One region of the Ruegeria sp. CK3 genome, then DNA from elsewhere that is predicted to be linked to it. Evidence: riboswitches for the same ligand, from Rfam matches in the RefSeq annotation. Region 1 holds a riboswitch; each other region holds the start of a gene.
What was found. A riboswitch is a leader RNA that binds a small molecule or an ion and turns the genes downstream of it on or off. The one in region 1 is predicted to bind cobalamin.

Region 2: another riboswitch for cobalamin. It lies ahead of ACR0C3_RS14010 (DUF4198 domain-containing protein); the one in region 1 lies ahead of ACR0C3_RS07445 (hypothetical protein).
Region 3: another riboswitch for cobalamin. It lies ahead of ACR0C3_RS16145 (DUF1636 family protein); the one in region 1 lies ahead of ACR0C3_RS07445 (hypothetical protein).
Region 4: another riboswitch for cobalamin. It lies ahead of ACR0C3_RS05770 (DUF1636 family protein); the one in region 1 lies ahead of ACR0C3_RS07445 (hypothetical protein).

The regions. Positions count from the first base shown of each region.
Region 1 is NZ_JBQFPV010000004.1:318,472-322,412, forward strand. Features, by position in the region: gene ACR0C3_RS07435 (DNA polymerase III subunit gamma/tau) at 1-876, opposite strand, end outside; gene ACR0C3_RS07440 (phosphatase domain-containing protein) at 1,046-1,549, shown strand; gene ACR0C3_RS07445 (hypothetical protein) at 1,546-1,953, opposite strand; cobalamin riboswitch at 2,041-2,262, opposite strand; gene ACR0C3_RS07450 (alpha/beta hydrolase family protein) at 2,422-3,279, shown strand; gene rsgA (ribosome small subunit-dependent GTPase A) at 3,323-3,941, opposite strand, start outside.
Region 2 is NZ_JBQFPV010000008.1:248,775-252,715, reverse strand. Features, by position in the region: gene cbiQ (cobalt ECF transporter T component CbiQ) at 1-203, opposite strand, end outside; gene ACR0C3_RS14020 (cobalt ABC transporter permease) at 203-781, opposite strand; gene cbiM (cobalt transporter CbiM) at 778-1,389, opposite strand; gene ACR0C3_RS14010 (DUF4198 domain-containing protein) at 1,396-2,181, opposite strand; cobalamin riboswitch at 2,310-2,511, opposite strand; gene ACR0C3_RS14005 (FKBP-type peptidyl-prolyl cis-trans isomerase) at 2,761-3,189, shown strand; gene ACR0C3_RS14000 (hypothetical protein) at 3,202-3,381, opposite strand; gene ACR0C3_RS13995 (enoyl-ACP reductase FabI) at 3,441-3,941, opposite strand, start outside.
Region 3 is NZ_JBQFPV010000010.1:64,157-68,097, forward strand. Features, by position in the region: gene cobN (cobaltochelatase subunit CobN) at 1-741, opposite strand, end outside; gene cobW (cobalamin biosynthesis protein CobW) at 747-1,802, opposite strand; gene ACR0C3_RS16145 (DUF1636 family protein) at 1,799-2,179, opposite strand; cobalamin riboswitch at 2,263-2,466, opposite strand; gene ACR0C3_RS16150 (NAD(P)-dependent oxidoreductase) at 2,493-3,563, shown strand; tRNA gene ACR0C3_RS16155 (tRNA-Cys) at 3,603-3,676, opposite strand; gene ACR0C3_RS16160 (protein-L-isoaspartate O-methyltransferase family protein) at 3,898-3,941, shown strand, end outside.
Region 4 is NZ_JBQFPV010000003.1:333,658-337,598, forward strand. Features, by position in the region: gene ACR0C3_RS05760 (ABC transporter substrate-binding protein) at 1-428, opposite strand, end outside; gene ACR0C3_RS05765 (ABC transporter ATP-binding protein) at 441-1,217, opposite strand; gene ACR0C3_RS05770 (DUF1636 family protein) at 1,214-1,609, opposite strand; cobalamin riboswitch at 1,668-1,871, opposite strand; gene ACR0C3_RS05775 (hypothetical protein) at 1,907-2,395, opposite strand; gene ACR0C3_RS05780 (hypothetical protein) at 2,392-2,583, opposite strand; gene ACR0C3_RS05785 (D-lyxose/D-mannose family sugar isomerase) at 2,734-3,399, opposite strand; gene ACR0C3_RS05790 (carbohydrate kinase family protein) at 3,418-3,941, opposite strand, start outside.

The sequences.
Region 1 (3,941 bases):
CACGGCCAGTGGATCAGCCCCTTCGGCGTATTGGCCACCAAGCTCGGTCAGCGCCCCAGCTGCATCGCCCCGCAGGATCATGTCCATGAGATCCAGAACCCGGCCACGATCCGCCAGGCCCAGCATCGCGCGTACTTGATCTGCCGTCGTCTCTCCGGCCCCGTGTGAGATCGCCTGATCCAGCAATGAGGTCGCGTCGCGAGCAGATCCCTCGGCAGCACGGGTGATCAGCGCCAGCGCATCCTCGGCAATCTCTGCGCTCTCAGCTGAGGCGATCTTGCGCAGCAGGCCGATCATATCCTCGGGCTCGATCCTACGTAGGTCGAAGCGTTGGCAGCGCGACAGAACCGTGACGGGAACCTTGCGAATCTCAGTTGTGGCGAAGATGAACTTCACGTGCGCGGGAGGTTCTTCAAGCGTCTTGAGCAGCGCGTTGAAGGCGCTGGTCGACAGCATGTGGACTTCATCGATGATGTAGATCTTGTAGCGGGCCGAGGCGGCGCGATAGCGAACACTATCGATAATCTCGCGAATATCATTCACGCCGGTGCGGCTGGCGGCGTCCATCTCCATGACGTCGACATGACGACCTTCCATGATGGCGACGCAGTGCTCACATTGGCCGCAAGGCTCGGTCGTGGGCCCGCCAGTTCCATCCGGTCCGATACAGTTCATGCCTTTCGCAATGATCCGTGCGGTCGTGGTTTTACCGGTTCCGCGAATGCCTGTCATGACAAAGGCTTGCGCGATGCGATCCGCCTCGAACGCGTTTTTGAGCGTGCGGACCATCGCATCCTGACCCACCAGATCGGCAAAGGTTTCCGGGCGGTATTTTCGGGCGAGAACCTGATAGGCGGGGCTGTCTGAGTCGGTCATGTCTGCTCTGGCGGATTCGGAACGTCACTGCAGCGTAGAGGCCCGCGCCGCCCGCGTCCACATGAGTTGCAGAACGATTTTGTTTTGGAAACTGGCGCGTCAGGGGTACACTCTGCAGATTGTGAATCAAGCCTAAAGTCAGGATCAACGCTTCCGGGGGGATGCTGTCATGACGAATTTGGTCATTCATGCTTTGCAAGTGGGCGGGGGCACACTTGCCCTAACGTCGATGCCGGGAAAGGGCGGCGACTATGCTGGCGACCTTGAAACGATTGGAGATTGGAGGCCGGGCCTTGTGCTGTCGATGACAACCGAGGCCGAGCTGGTCCAGTTCGGAGCCCGCGATTTTGGCCGCGACGTTCAGGGTCGCGCCAGCCGCTGGGTGCATCTGCCGATTCAGGATTTCGGCGTGCCACCGTCAGAGGTTGATGCGCAATGGCCCGATGTCAGTGCCGCGGCGCGTCAGGCTTTGTCTGGCGGAGGGCGCGTGCTTGTCCATTGTCAGGGCGGATGCGGTCGCTCCGGCATGGTGGTGCTTAGGTTGATGATCGAATGCGGCGAGGCTCCAACCCAAGCACTGGACCGGTTGCGCAAGCTGCGCCCCTGCGCAGTCGAAACCGATGCACAGAAGCACTGGGCCACCTTGCCCGCCCGAGCTTTGGCGGATTCTTAAGCCGACAGTTGCAGTTCCGCCGGGGCCGGTTTGCGTGGCGCAATCACTGATGCCTCGAGCATGGCGCAGGGCAGGGAAGTCATGGCTGCGGCAGGCAGGCTGCTCGTGTCGGTACCGAACATCAAATCGGCATAGAGATCGAGGACCTCACTGTCGGCATCAGGGTCCGCTCCGCAATAGACCCGCACCTGAGACTGGCTGGCCCGAAACCGGGCGTGGCAGCCGTCCGTGCAATGGGTCAGGTCGCTGCTGCCTTCTATTTCGAAATCCGATGTGGTCGCCGGACCGGCTTGGTCCAGCGCGTCAACCATCGAACGCGCCAGCCGTGCAAGTGCAGGGCATGTCTTGCCGGTATGTTGGCAGATGGTTGCTGAGAACCTATGTGTCTTCGTCTTCCAGATCATCCTGCGCCCTCCGCGCGGTGGACAGGGGCTGGGATCAGGTGGGGCAGATAGGGTCTGTCACGGCCTGCCCGGACACCCCGCCCGAGTTTGGGTTATGTTGACGATGGCAGGTCTCCTGACTTGCGGGTCATCGCTTTGCCGACCTTCCCGGCCTTTCGGCCAGTGGCTCTTCGACATCGCTCACCGCTTACAGTTGCGGGGGCAGTCGCGGACTTGGTTCATCCCGAGCGAGCCGGGTAAAACCGCACCGTGTTCCCTTTTCATCCCGACCTCTTGCGAAAGCCGGGAACCATCGCACCATCGCTAGCGTTCAAAACCATTTTGAGTCAAGTTGAACTTTCTGCGCTGCGGAATGCGGATCCGCAAAGTGGACGCGTGGTCAAGCTGGATCGCAGTTGACTTACATGGGCTGTCTGGGGTCAAGTTGCAATATGAACTCATCAGTTCAGTTTTCCACCGAGGATACCCATGTTGGATTCAAACCATACTGTGCTGATCGAAGATGTTCAGATCCCGGTGGGGGATGGCGCCCTGTCCGGGCGAATCTACCGGCCCGTGGCGCAGCCCGAAACCGTAGTGGTGGTCAACAGCGCGACGGGAGTTCCGCGTGACTACTACAAGCATTTCGCACAGTGGTTGGCGTCGGATCGGGATATCGCCTGTCTGATCTATGACTTCCGGGAATTCGGTCATTCGAAATCGGGGCCGCAACGTCGGTCGAAAATCTCAATGGCCGATTGGGCGTTGCAGGACATGCCCGCGGCGCGGGCCGAGATGCGCCGCCGATTCCCGCTGGCGCAGCAGTGGTCGGTTGGTCATTCGCTTGGAGGGATGCTGGGGCCGGTTCAACCGGATATCGACAAGATTGATCGCATGATCTGCGTCTGTTCCGGCCTTGTGAAATTGGGTGATCACCCTTGGCCGTACCGCGCTCTGGCCGGGTTGTTCTGGTATGGGCATGTGCCTCTGGTCGTGCGCGGCCTGGGGTATTTGCCGGGCAAGGCACTTGGGTTTGGATCAGACCTACCGCCTAAGGTCTATTGGCAATGGCGCAAGTGGTGCACCGCACCGCAAAGCTATCTGCCCGAGATGGGAGACACCCTGCCGCAAGCTACATGGAAAGAGGCTAACGTTCCCGTCGACCTGTTTGCCTTCACGGATGATGAGATGGTCCCCGAGGCCGCCGTTTGGCGGTTGGCCGAACTATACGGGCCGAAGGCACGCCGCCACCTTTTGTCGCCAGAAGAATTCGGCGTTCCGGAAATCGGCCATATCGGTGTGTTTGCCCGCCGCAATGCGGCAGTCTGGCCCCGATTGATCGCTTGATGGGGGACGTCGGCGAACCGGCGCCCCTTTTTCAGCCCGTGTTTTAATCGCCGCGCCGCGCGGATTTTCCGTGCATCGCCGACCGGACCATCTTGCCGAAAGCCCTGTCGCGTGCCCGCGCCTCGGCCACGGTCTCAGAGTTGCGCTGATCCTCGCGCCTCAGCTTGCGCCAGCGTTCCAACCGATCTGCATCCAGCGTGCCTTTTTCTATCGCCGCTTGCACTGCGCAACCGGGCTCGGCCTCATGCTGGCAATCCGAGAACCGACAGGTTTGGGCCAGTTCTAGAATGTCCGAGAACACTTCGTCCACCCCGTCCTGCGCATCGAGCAGGCGCAAGGCGCGCATGCCGGGGGTGTCGACGAGCCAACCGCCGTTTTGCATCGGATGCAAGGCGCGAGACGTCGTGGTGTGACGGCCTCGGGCGTCATCCTCGCGGATTGCGGCTGTTGCCAGATCCTGACCGGTCATTCCGTTGGCGAGCGTTGTTTTGCCAACGCCTGATGACCCGACCAAAGCTGCCGTCTGACCTGCCGGACACCATGCCAGAACCTGCTGCAGGTCTAACTTGTCATGCGCGTTGACCGTCAGGACTGTCAAAAACGGTGCCAGCGCTTCGGCCTGCTTGGCGTAGGCTGCTGGGTCCGAGCAGCTATCTGCTTTG
Region 2 (3,941 bases), on a different contig from region 1:
AGTCGGGACAGCACCAGCAAAGACAAGGCTATCGTTAGCGCCGCCGCAAGAGCGGGCAGGGACGATAGGGAGACCACAACGACCGCAAACAAAACGGACATGACGATGCGCACGCGCGGATCAAGCGAGGTGATCAACCCCAGTTGATCGACCGTGCCAGCTTCAGCCAGCGTCCGTTCCTGTGGTCCAAGTACGTGTGCCATCAGCCTGCCAATTTCCTCCGCGCCGCGAGGTAGAAGCCCAGCCCGAACAGGCCAAAGATGTATCCGATGCCGCCCAGAATGGTCTGTAGGTCGTTATGTTCGCGATAAGCGGCGATTTCCCGGCGCAGGGGGCGTATTTCGTCACGGACGGCTGCTGCGATGGCCTGACGCTCCTCATCGCTGAGGGAGGCCACAGTGACGCCCTCCGAGGCTGGCGTTGGCGTGGGCGACGCTGCGGGCGTGTTCTGGACAGCGACGCCCATGATCTTGGCGACGTTATCGGCAGTCATGGTGACCTCGGCCACGTGACCGGCGCCAAGGTCGGCAAAGAAGGTATGGGCGACCGCTGTGGTAGGCGTGTAGATGAAGAACCCGTCTGCGTCGGTCGTGGCCCGACCCAGCTCGACCCCGTTTGGATCGGTCACGACAACCTCGGTATCGGTCGCCATGGTGCCGTTGGAGAAGCCGATTTCCCCTTCGATCGCATCGCCGGACGCAAAGACTCCGGCAATCACCTTATGGGCCAGCGCGGGCAGAGGGGCCGCGCATAGGGCCAGGATGAGCGCAATCTTTCTCATGTGGCGGGCCTTGTCAGGAACAGTTCAGGTTTGACTTTTCGCGCGAGAAGAACGGCAAATCCGGTCAGGACGGCCTCGACTATCATAACCGGGATGTGGGCAAAGAAGACCAGCTTGGCGGCAGGGAGGAATTCGTCCCCTGAAAGGGCCAATGAATTGCCCACCATGACGGTCGTGGCTGCAATGGCAAAGGCGCCGCCAATGCCGCCCCAGATCGCGCCATGAACAGGTGAACCACGCCCAATCAGGGGCCGGAACAGCAGCCCCGCCAGTACGGCCGGAAAGGCGATGTTGAGCGTGTTGATCCCCAGCACCGTCAGCCCGCCGAAGCCAAAGAAAACGGCCTGCAATAGCAGACCCACAAACAGGGCCGGGAAGGCGGCCCAGCCGAGCAGAAGCCCGGCCAGACCGTTGAGAATAAGATGCACCGACGACGGCCCGATCGGCACGTGGATCAGAGAGGCCACGAAGAAACTGGCCGCTAGCACCCCTGCCGTGGGGATGCGGTCCAGATCCAGCGACCTGAGGCCCATGGCAACCCCACCAGCGGCGGCAACTGCTCCGCCGATGACGACCGGGTTGGATAGGGCTCCGTCGACGATGTGCATCGGGGGTTACTCCATGTCCCAGGCGCGGATCCAGATCACCGAGTCCTGGCTCAGCTCTTTGCCTTCATGTTCGGTCTCCGGACCAGAACCCAGCGCGGCAAAGCCCCAGTATCCGGCTTTCGGCACACCGAAGGAGAAATAGCCATTGGCGTCGGAAATGGCGACAACAGCGCCTCCGGGCATCGGCGAAACGGTAGGCTCGGACGAAGCTTGGCTGTCAAAGCTGGGTTTGGCGGCCATGTATTCGATCTCGATCTCAGCGCCGGCAACCGGTTCGCCATTTGCTAGAACCTGACCGGTGAAGGTCGAGCCTGCGATGATGTTGTAGGGCTTGTTCAGCGGCACGATCTCGGTCGCCAGACCTGCGGGGTTCATCCAGTCGGTCGGCAATTCGTTGCGGTTCAGGAACGCCTTGGTGATCTGCTGGATATAGATATCTTCGGCCTCTTCGTAATAGGGCTGAGGCACGGTGACCATCACATAGTCGCCCGAACGCTTGACCGGGACAGAACCTTGAAAGGCCGCGCCTTCGTTTTCGGGGCTCGAAAACCGGATGGGCTCCAGCGTGTCCAACAGGTCGGTCTTTTCGCCATTGTGGATCACGTAGAATTCCTGCGGCTTGTCCAGATCCATGACATGGCCGTTTTCAAACGGGTGCCAGAAGATCAGCTTGACCGGCACGTCGCCCGGCGCCTCGATCAGTGTGTCCGTGGTGTATTCCAGCAGAAAATGTGCGTGCGCCATCGCTGGAATCGCCAGCGCAGCCGCAGCCGTGCAAAATAATTTCTTCACAAGGTCTTTCCTTCGTCCTTCGTGCCAACCCCGGCACGTTTCTTGCTTGATATCGGGACGAACGGAGCCATTTACCCAAAATGAGGGTATCGGCCCAATGCACACCCCGGCATCGGTGACACACCCCTTCCGAGGGTGCATATCCGGCAGGTCTCCTGACTCGCGGGTCAAAGCATGGGGCTGGCCTTCCCGGGTGGACCCCAGTGGCGTGTCAGCCCTGCTCACCGCCTACAGTTGCGGGGGCAGTTGCGGCATTGGGTGGATCAGAATTCCCCGCACCGCATTCCCTTTTCTCCGGGCGAACCCGGAACCGGACATGAGGACGCTGATGGCAGAGATTCCCATCACCGGTCAATCTCTATTTAAGACTGTAGCGATAACATCTTGTCGATAGGAGCGGATGTTCCTGTTCTGCCCGCTCGGTATTGAAGGCACGTGTGTAAGCGACGACAAGAGGACGCGCATGCCTGCACCGCAATCTGGACATCAGAATCAGATGCATGCATCCTGCGCCGCGTCAGACTCCGGCGTAGCGCGCTTGTGTTCGGCGCCCAATTCCCCACAAGCCCCGGAGGCCCAATGTCCGAGATCAAACAAGGCGACACAGTTCGCATCCACTATACCGGCACGCTGCTAGACGAGACCGTCTTTGACAGCTCGGACGGGCGCGATCCTTTGGAATTTGTTGTCGGTTCGGGCCAGATCATACCCGGCCTGGACAGTGCGATGCCAGGACTGGCGGTTGGTGACAAGAAGCGGGTCGAGATTGCCTGTGTCGACGCCTATGGCCCGATCAACCCGGCGATGCGGCAGGACATCCCGCGTGAGGGTGTTCCGGATGATATCCCACTAGAGCCGGGAACCCAGTTGCAGATGCAGACCCCCGATGGTCAGGCGCTGCCGGTAACGGTTGTCGAGGCGAACGAGGCCACGGTGACGCTGGACGCCAATCACCCGCTGGCCGGGCAGGACCTGATCTTCGATATTGAGGTTGTCTCGGTGAACTGAAGGCTTGAGGTCTTAGCCCCAAAGCCCGTCAAGCGCTGCACGGACCTGCGGTTGCGTGAAGAACACGAACAACACCAGCAATGTGGTCAGCGTTAAAAGCAGAAAACGGGCGCGGGGGCTTAGGAACCCCGTTTTCCGTCTGGTCTGGGTGCCACGCGTATTGCTGGCAAGGATCTGGTCGGTTTTGCTCATGCCCATATCCCTGACGCCGAAAGATGGTCAAATCTTGGCGGCGTCTGGGAAAGATATGGTCACATGAAATCCGGCTGTGGCATTCCAAGCACGTGGAAACCGCCATCCACCCTGATGATCTCGCCCGAGGTGCAAGCCCCCGCATCCGAGGTCAGGTAAACCGCTGTGCCGCCAACGGCCTCAAGCGTAGCGTTCGAGCGCATCGGCGCATTCTGGTCGCAGAATTTGTAGGTCTTGCGCGCTCCGCCGATTGCAGCCCCGGCCAGGGTCTTCATCGGGCCGGGCGAAATCGCGTTCACACGGATGCCTTCAGGGCCGAGGTCGTTGGCAAGATAGCGTGTCGCCGATTCCAGCGCGGCTTTGGCGACGCCCATGACGTTGTAATTCGGAACCACGCGATTCGAGCCCTGATAGGTCAGCGTCAGCAGTGAGCCGCCATTGTCCTTCATCAGCGGATAGGCGCGGCGGGCGACCTCAATGAACGAGTAGGCCGACACATCCATTGAGTGCTTGAAATTGGCTCGTGTGGTGTTCAGGAACCGGCCTGTCAGCTCGTTTTT
Region 3 (3,941 bases), on a different contig from region 1:
GGCGGCAGGTGCTTTGAGCGAGGGCGCGAATAGGCCCACCGCCTCGAACCCGCGACCCCGTAAGCTGCGGATCACGGCGGCAACAGGGGCGGTATCTGCCGAGGTTAGATAGGCGCGATAGAACGTGACGACGATACGTTTTGCGTCGTCCGAAAAGGCAGTTTCAACCGGAATCACGCCGCGATCAGGACACCACGCGCCAGATTCGGGCAGGGTTTTAGCCCCCATAACCGGGCCGGCGTAAAGCCCCGCCGCCAATGCCATCTGCGCCAAAGCGGCCTGTGCCGCGACTTCACCGCCGGTGTCGCAAAGATGTGCCAGACGGCGCAGGGTCGAGACGGGCAGGGTGGAATATTCATCCAACCGCGTGTCCTCACGCCCGTCGGCAGGAAGGACGGCCAGCGCGATCCCCTTGGCCTGCGCAAGTGACAGAACCTGCTGCAGCCCGTAGGCCCAATAAGGCACACCGCCAATGAGACGGATCAGAATGCCCTTGGCACCCTCCAGCGTCTGTTCCACATAGGTGTCGACGGACAGAGGATGCTTCAACGCCGTCAGGTTCGCCAACCGCATCGTGGGCATACGCCCCTCCGGCCCGCCACCGCGATGCCAGCCCGCCGCGAAAGCGCCAAGGTCGCTGTCCGAGAAGGACAGTACCACCAAATCCGCCGGGCTTTGGCCCAGATCGGTTGGGGTTTCCGTTTCTTCTAACCCGTGGCTTTCGCGGAAGACGACGTGCATGGAGCTTACTCGGCGGCCTCGGTGACACCCGCAAGGATATCGCGGATTTCTGCTTCTTTGATGTCGTCATGCTCGGCGATCACCACCATGCGCGAGCGGCGGTCTTCACCGGGCTCCCACGGGCGGTCGTATTGATGACGCACACGGGCACCAACGGCCTGCACCAGCAGGCGCATCGGTTTGCCTTGAACGGCGGCATAGCCTTTGACGCGCAGGATGTTCAGCTCATTGGCCAGACGTTCGATCTTGGCGACCAGATCGGCAGGATCGGACTGTTCCGGCAGATCAACGATGATGCTTTCGAAATCGTCATGCTCGTGATCGTGGTGACCGTCGTGATGCGATGGACGAGCGTCCATGTCATCCTCGGCTGCAGCCTCAAGACCCAGAACGACGCGGACATCCACAGCACCTTCGGCAACCTCAACCACGGGCAGCGGACGAGGGGCCTCGGCGGCGATGATCTCCTTCGCTTTGGCCACGCCTTCGGGACCGGCCAGATCGGGCTTGGTCAGCAGGATGATGTCGGCGCAGGAGATCTGATCCTCGAACACCTCGGATAGGGGCGTTTCATGGTCGATCGAATCGTCGGCCAGGCGCTGAGCGTCCACCGCTTCGACATTCGGCGCAAAGCGACCAGCGGCGACGGCCTCGGCATCGGCCAGCGCGATCACGCCATCAACGGTGATTTTCGATCGGATATCGGGCCAGTCGAACGCCTTCAGCAGTGGCTTGGGCAGGGCGAGGCCGGAGGTTTCGATCAGGATGTGATCGGGACGCGGCTCCAGCGCCATCAGAGCTTCGATGGTTGGGATGAAGTCATCGGCCACGGTGCAGCAGATGCAGCCATTCGCCAGCTCCATGATGTTCTCCGCTGGGCAATCCGGGATGGCGCAGGACTTCAGAATATCGCCGTCGACGCCAACATCGCCGAACTCATTGACCACCACCGCCAGACGCTTGCCCTGCGGGTTCTGCATCAGGTGCTTCACCAGAGTCGTTTTGCCCGAGCCCAAGAAGCCAGTGATCACGGTGACGGGGAGTTTTTCCAAGTTGCTCATTTCAGGGCTCCAATCGGGGGAATGCGGGCTGCGCAGTTTTTGCGGAAATGTTCGGGGCGTTCGCGCCATTTGACCAAGCCGTCCTCGGTCGCGAGGTACTTGGTAGCGCCGTCAACGATCACGTCGACATGGTCTGTTTCGTTCAGATGTTCATAAACGAAGGTCCAGCGATCCGGGCCGCCGCGCAGCACGATGGAACAGCCCTCGTTGCAGTTCGACAAGCATTCCACGGCTTTCAGGATAATCCCTTCCGGCAGGTCCGCCTGTTCAAGCGCCTTATGCAACAGGGTGCCGGGGCGTTTCGCATCGTCTTCAACGGGCAGCCCGCGACGACAGGTGGTGCAAACCAGCAATTCGACCGGAGCGGTCTCGGTCATGTCTCTCATCCCCCCAAATCCTCATCGTGGGGGACGGGGTTTCATGCGGGTCCCTTGACCCGACACCGGAACACCCCGTCCGGTTTCATCTTCGGGCGTTGGCAGGTCTCCCGGCTTGCGGATGTCAGAGTTGTCCTCTGTCGGATGTCCCACCTTCCCGGCTTTGCGCCAGTGGCTTGGGCACCCTCTCCGGTCACGGTCGCGGGGGCGGCTGCGTTTGGCGGAAAACCCGTTGACGCATTCCCTTTTCATCTGTTCTCACAGACACCAACATGAGGCTCATGCGGCACGCACCTGCAGCTTGTCAAGCGCGATGGAGCTCAGACTGCTGCGGCACGTTGAAAAGCGACCTGCCAGCGTCGCTAGGCGGCATGAACAGGACGCCGATGCATGGTCGCATGGCCTCAAATCGCAAACGGAGGCGAAATCCATGAAAGTAGGTTTTATCGGGCTTGGGAATGTGGGCGGCAAGCTGTCGGGGTCATTGCTGCGCAATGGAATCGATCTGACAGTTCATGACCTGAGTTCCGATCTGGTCGAGGCCTTTGTCGCGCAGGGGGCCAAAGCGGCTGAAAGCCCGGCCCAGATGATGCGCGATTGCGATGCCGTGATCACCTGCCTGCCGTCGCCTGCGGCCTCGGACGCGGTGATGCAGGAGATGTTGCCAGAGGTTGGTCCCGGAAAGATCTGGATGGAGATGTCCACCACTGACGAGGCCGAGGTCAAGCGGTTGGGTGCATTGGTTCTGGAGCGCGGAGGGGCCGCCGTCGATTGCCCTGTCTCGGGTGGCTGTCACCGCGCGGCGACGGGCAATATCTCGATCTTCGCTGGCTGCGATCGCGACACGTTCGAGCGCATTCTGCCCTTCCTGACCACCATGGGTCGGCGTGTTCTGCACACCGGAGAGCTCGGCTCGGCCTCGGTTCTGAAGGTACTGACCAACTATCTGGCCACGGCCAACCTAATCACCTGTGCTGAAGCGTTGGTCACCGCCAAGGCTGCCGGGATGGATTTGAACACCACCTATGAGGCCATCAAGATTTCGTCAGGGACATCGTTCGTGCACGAAACCGAAAGCCAGGTGATCTTGAACGGTTCGCGCGATATTTCGTTTACGATGGACTTGGTGAAAAAGGATATCGGCCTGTTTCAGGACGTCGCCGACCGCGCCGGTGTTCCTTTGGAAATCAATCCGGTGATGATCAAGATCTTTGAGGATGGCATCGCCCGGTTTGGCGAGCGTGAGCTGTCGCCAAACATCATCAAACGCCTTGAAGAAGCCACCGGCTTGGACATTCGCGCACCGGGTTTTCCTACGGAAATGCAGGACGATGAGCCGGAAGAACCAGGGTACGAAGTCGTGCCTCAGGGGCGTTCCTCCTGAAAACTGATTTCTGTAGACTATATTTAGAGGAGTGGGATGTGGAGGCGAGTACCGGAATCGAACCGGTGTACACGGATTTGCAATCCGCTGCGTCACCACTCCGCCAACTCGCCTTTTCAAGCAAAATCAAATACTTGCCGTGGTGTGGTGGGCCTTTTAGCAGCTTTCATCGGGGGCGTCCAGAGGATTGCCGTCGATTTTGGGCCGCAAATCAATATTTGTGGGCGGCCAGTCTAAACGGATCGTGAACCAGGCTTGCGGCATCTGGGCCGTTGTCGAGTCAGGTCGAGTATGGCACAAGCCAATTACCCAAGGGATTGAAAAGAGAGATCAGATGTCAGATTTCGCAGCCCGGCGCCGCACCATGGTTGATACGCA
Region 4 (3,941 bases), on a different contig from region 1:
TTGTTCAGGTGGATGCAGCTTTCGGTCAGCACCATGGTCTTGATGCCAAAGGGCTCTAGCGTGTCTGGGGTTACATCACCTCCGGGCTTCATGCCGTAATACCAACCGGCGAAGAACATGTCGGGTTCAACCGCGACGAGGTTCTCGACCGTCGGGTATTTCGGAGCGAGTTCGGGAATGTCACCGCGTTGCGCGTCGAAATCGGGGCTGGTCTTGTACCAGCCAGTGATGCCAGTCAGACCAACGATGCTGTCCTGAAGACCCAGTGCAAAGGCCATGTCGGTCATGTTCATGTCATGAACTACGATCCGCTCGGGCTTGGTGTCGAACACCAAAGGTTCACCGCAATTGTCGACGGTGATCTCTTGCGCGGCAGCGCTGCCCGCCAGTGCGCTTAGTACCGCAGCGGACAAAAGTTTCAGTTTCATCAATCTCTCCTGTTAAGATGAAAGCTTTCGTTTTCGGATGTCCAGCGCGGGGATCACGCGTCCTTCGTGCTGGAAACACAAATAGTCAACACCAAAAGTCTCGCGCACGCGGTCTGGCGTAAGAACCTCGGCGACCGGGCCGAAGGCCGTAAGCTGTGCGTTCTTCATCAGGGCGACGTGGCTGGCGAATTCGGGGATCATGACCAGATCGTGGACGATCATCACAACCGTCACACCCAACTCGGCCACCAGAGACAGCATGTGCCCCTTGGCATCCGGGTCCAGATGGTTGGTCGGTTCGTCCAAAAACAGCAGCGAGGGGTTCTGCGCCAAAGCCCGTGCGATATGGGCGCGCTGACGCTCTCCGCCGGACAGTTTTGCCATCTGTTTACCAGCCAGATGGGACAGTTCGGTGGTGTCTAATACGCGCTGCAGGTCCGTTTTAAGAGCTTCGGCGGATTTGTCGGCCCTGATCGGGATTTGTCCAAGGGCCACATAATCGCGCAGTTGCAGCCGCCCGTCGGGTATTTCCTGCTGGCCGACAACGGCAATCCGTCTGGCCCGTTCCAGCGACGACAGTTTCCGCAGGCTTTGCCCCTGAATGCGCACATCCCCCAGCGCCAGCTTTGCGACCCCGCACAAGAGGTTGAGCAGCGTCGTCTTGCCGGCTCCGTTCGGGCCAGCAACGGCCAATATCGCGCCTTCCTCAAGCGTGAACGAGGTGTCGCGCAGCAGAACATCGCCGTTCAGGGCGTAGTATTCTAGGTTTTCAGCGACCAGAAAGCTCATGCCGTGTCCTCCGATAGCAGGCAGGGCATGCGCGACAGGGTTTTGGTATAGAGCGCCAAGGGACGGGTAGAGGCGCTGGTCCAGCCATCCTCGCTGTCGCGGAATTGATGGGCGAACTCAGCCAAAGCGCTCAGATCGGCAGGGGATTGAATATCGCCAAACAGATATTGCGCCTTGCCCTTGGCCTGCAGCCCGACCGTCATCGGGCGGTCGCACCCGGCCATACATTCGATCAGACGTGTCGAGAACCCCTCGGGCAGCTGGCCGTCCAACGCTTCTTTCGCCTCATGCGCAGGGATCGGCCCTTTGCACGTGCCGCATATCAGGACGAAATGATCAGCCACGGCACGGGTGGCCGACTTGAACAAAAGCCAAGTGAAGGCAAAAGCCATGAATTGCATCAGCACGCAGATGTGCCATCGAGCCTCCTTCCGGGACACCCCGCCCCGGGTTGGTTAATCTGTGATGGCAGGTCTCCTGACTTGCGGGTCGTTGCTCGGCCAACCTTCCCGACCTTAGGGGCCAGTGGTTCTGTGGCGTCGCTCTCCGCTTACAGTTGCGGGGGCAGTCACGGCATTGGCCTTTGGGCCGCACCGTATTCCCATTTTCATCCCTCAGGCACAGACCGTAGGGAACCATCCAGAGCAGCTAGTCTGCTCGCGCTCCTCTTGTCAAGCGCCGGAATCGCGCTAATGGACCACGCGCAGGGTTGGCCTGCGGGCGGGTTGGCCCGGTCGGACGACACTTGTTGGGAACTGGCTGGCCAAGGTCAAACCGGCCTGTATCAGGTGCGCGTCCGGGTAGCCTCCGGTCAATTCGTTCAAGGCATCGCGCGCTGCTGGAGTTTCGTCGCGGCGCATGTGATGCAGCATCCGGAGCAGGGCGTGCTCCTCACATGTCAGTTCGTGCCGTTTTTCAACACAAAGCGGGTCGTTGAAGACCAGACCCAAAGGGCGGGTGCGTAGCGTGGCCTTGATGATTTTGAAGACCAGATGTGCCAGAACCAGCTCCTGATCACGCCCCCAGCGTTCGGTTGCGACCGTGAAAGCATGTTGCCAAGCCTGCGTTTCCGGCTCGGTGAAGCTAAGGATGAAGTGCCGAATGACAGGCAGCAAACCGCGTTCGAAACCGTCAAAATCGGTGAATGGCAATGTGTGGTTGGATGCCGAGTGTTTCATGCGCGTTCCCTTTTGGGTTTGAGGGTTTTCGCAACCAATGGGTGGACGTTTAACGGAAGTGTGTTGGGATCAACCGGCGTTTCAGGGCGCGGCGATGCGGCGCGAGCTGGAAAAGTGAGATCAGCCTCGATCGCCTGCCTCAGTTTTGGTTTCAATGCGCAGCCATAGCGGCTGGCAACGGCGTCCATGGCCAACAGGTCGGCGAGGGATTTTCGCATGTCAGGTTATCTTTCGGTCGCAAAATTGGGACCGGGCGATGATTCCAACGGAATCTGACTGGGTCAGCCGTTAACTGACAAAAACAGTCAGAAAATACAAGCGCGAAAGTCTTAATGAAGTCAGTAGTCGGCAACCAACAGGAAATCCGGGGCTGTGTCTTCTTCTATTGTTGCAAAGCGGGGGATCGGGTCTTCGAATACGTTGTCCGTCCGGTCGTCATTCACGGTTGAGACTTCGCCAATCAAACAATCCGCACCTTCCGCCCAAAAGGCGTGCCAGACGCCGGGCATCAAGGTCACGCTCTGACCTGGCTTCAGGCGCAGATGCTCTCCGGGCTGTATGGTGACAGGGCAGGCATCGCTTGGAACGGTGACCGCGTTATCGCGGTCGATACCGCCATCGGGGTCCGACGCATAGATTTCCATAACTAGATCGCCGCCCCCACGGTTGATGATGTCCTCGGCTTTGACGATATGGCGATGCATCGGCGATAGCTGTTTGTCGCGAGAGATCAGCAGTTTTTCGGCATAGAGCATACCGCGCCCCCGGCTCAGATCGCTGACGTTACCGTTGCGCAGGGTGAACAGAAACAACCCAAGTTCATCAAACTTGCCTTGACCGTAGTCGGTGATATCCCAACCTAGCCCATGGGCACGAATACTGTCCGCCTGGGCGCTGCGCATCTGGTCAGGTGTCCAATCTGCGAAAGGCGGCAGAACGGCACCAAATGAACTAATGAATGCCTGGGCTTCGGTCTTGATACGGTTGATTTCGGATCGTTTCATCTTGGACTCTTCGTAGGGCTATAATTCATGCGACCAGGGCGGATTTGCTCCGGCGCGCGAGACGGTGACGGCAGCCACCTCTGCGCCCAAGGTTAAAGCGTCACGTAGCGCATCCGGGGACAGTGCTTTCAAGCCGGACTTTGTCAGCTGGCCAGCCTGTTCCAGCGAGGCCAGAACCCCTGCATTGAACGTGTCCCCCGCGCCAACCGTATCCACAACTTGCACCGGTTTGACAGGGACTGAAACCACCGTGCCGTTGGCCAGATACCCTGAGGCGCCCTCACTTCCACGGGTGACGATGACGGCAGAGGGGCCTGCTTGAAGTAGCAAAGGGACTTTCTGATCATGGCTTTCCGGGCCGGGGATGATCCAGTCCAGATCCTCATCCGAGACTTTGACGATATCGGCCTGTTCGATCATTTGGTTCAACCGCGTGCGGTAGCGGGTTTGATCCTGTATAAAACCGGGTCGGATATTGGGGTCCAACATCACAGCACAGTTCGCGCCGTGTTGCGCCAGCATCGCTGCATAGGCATCCGCGC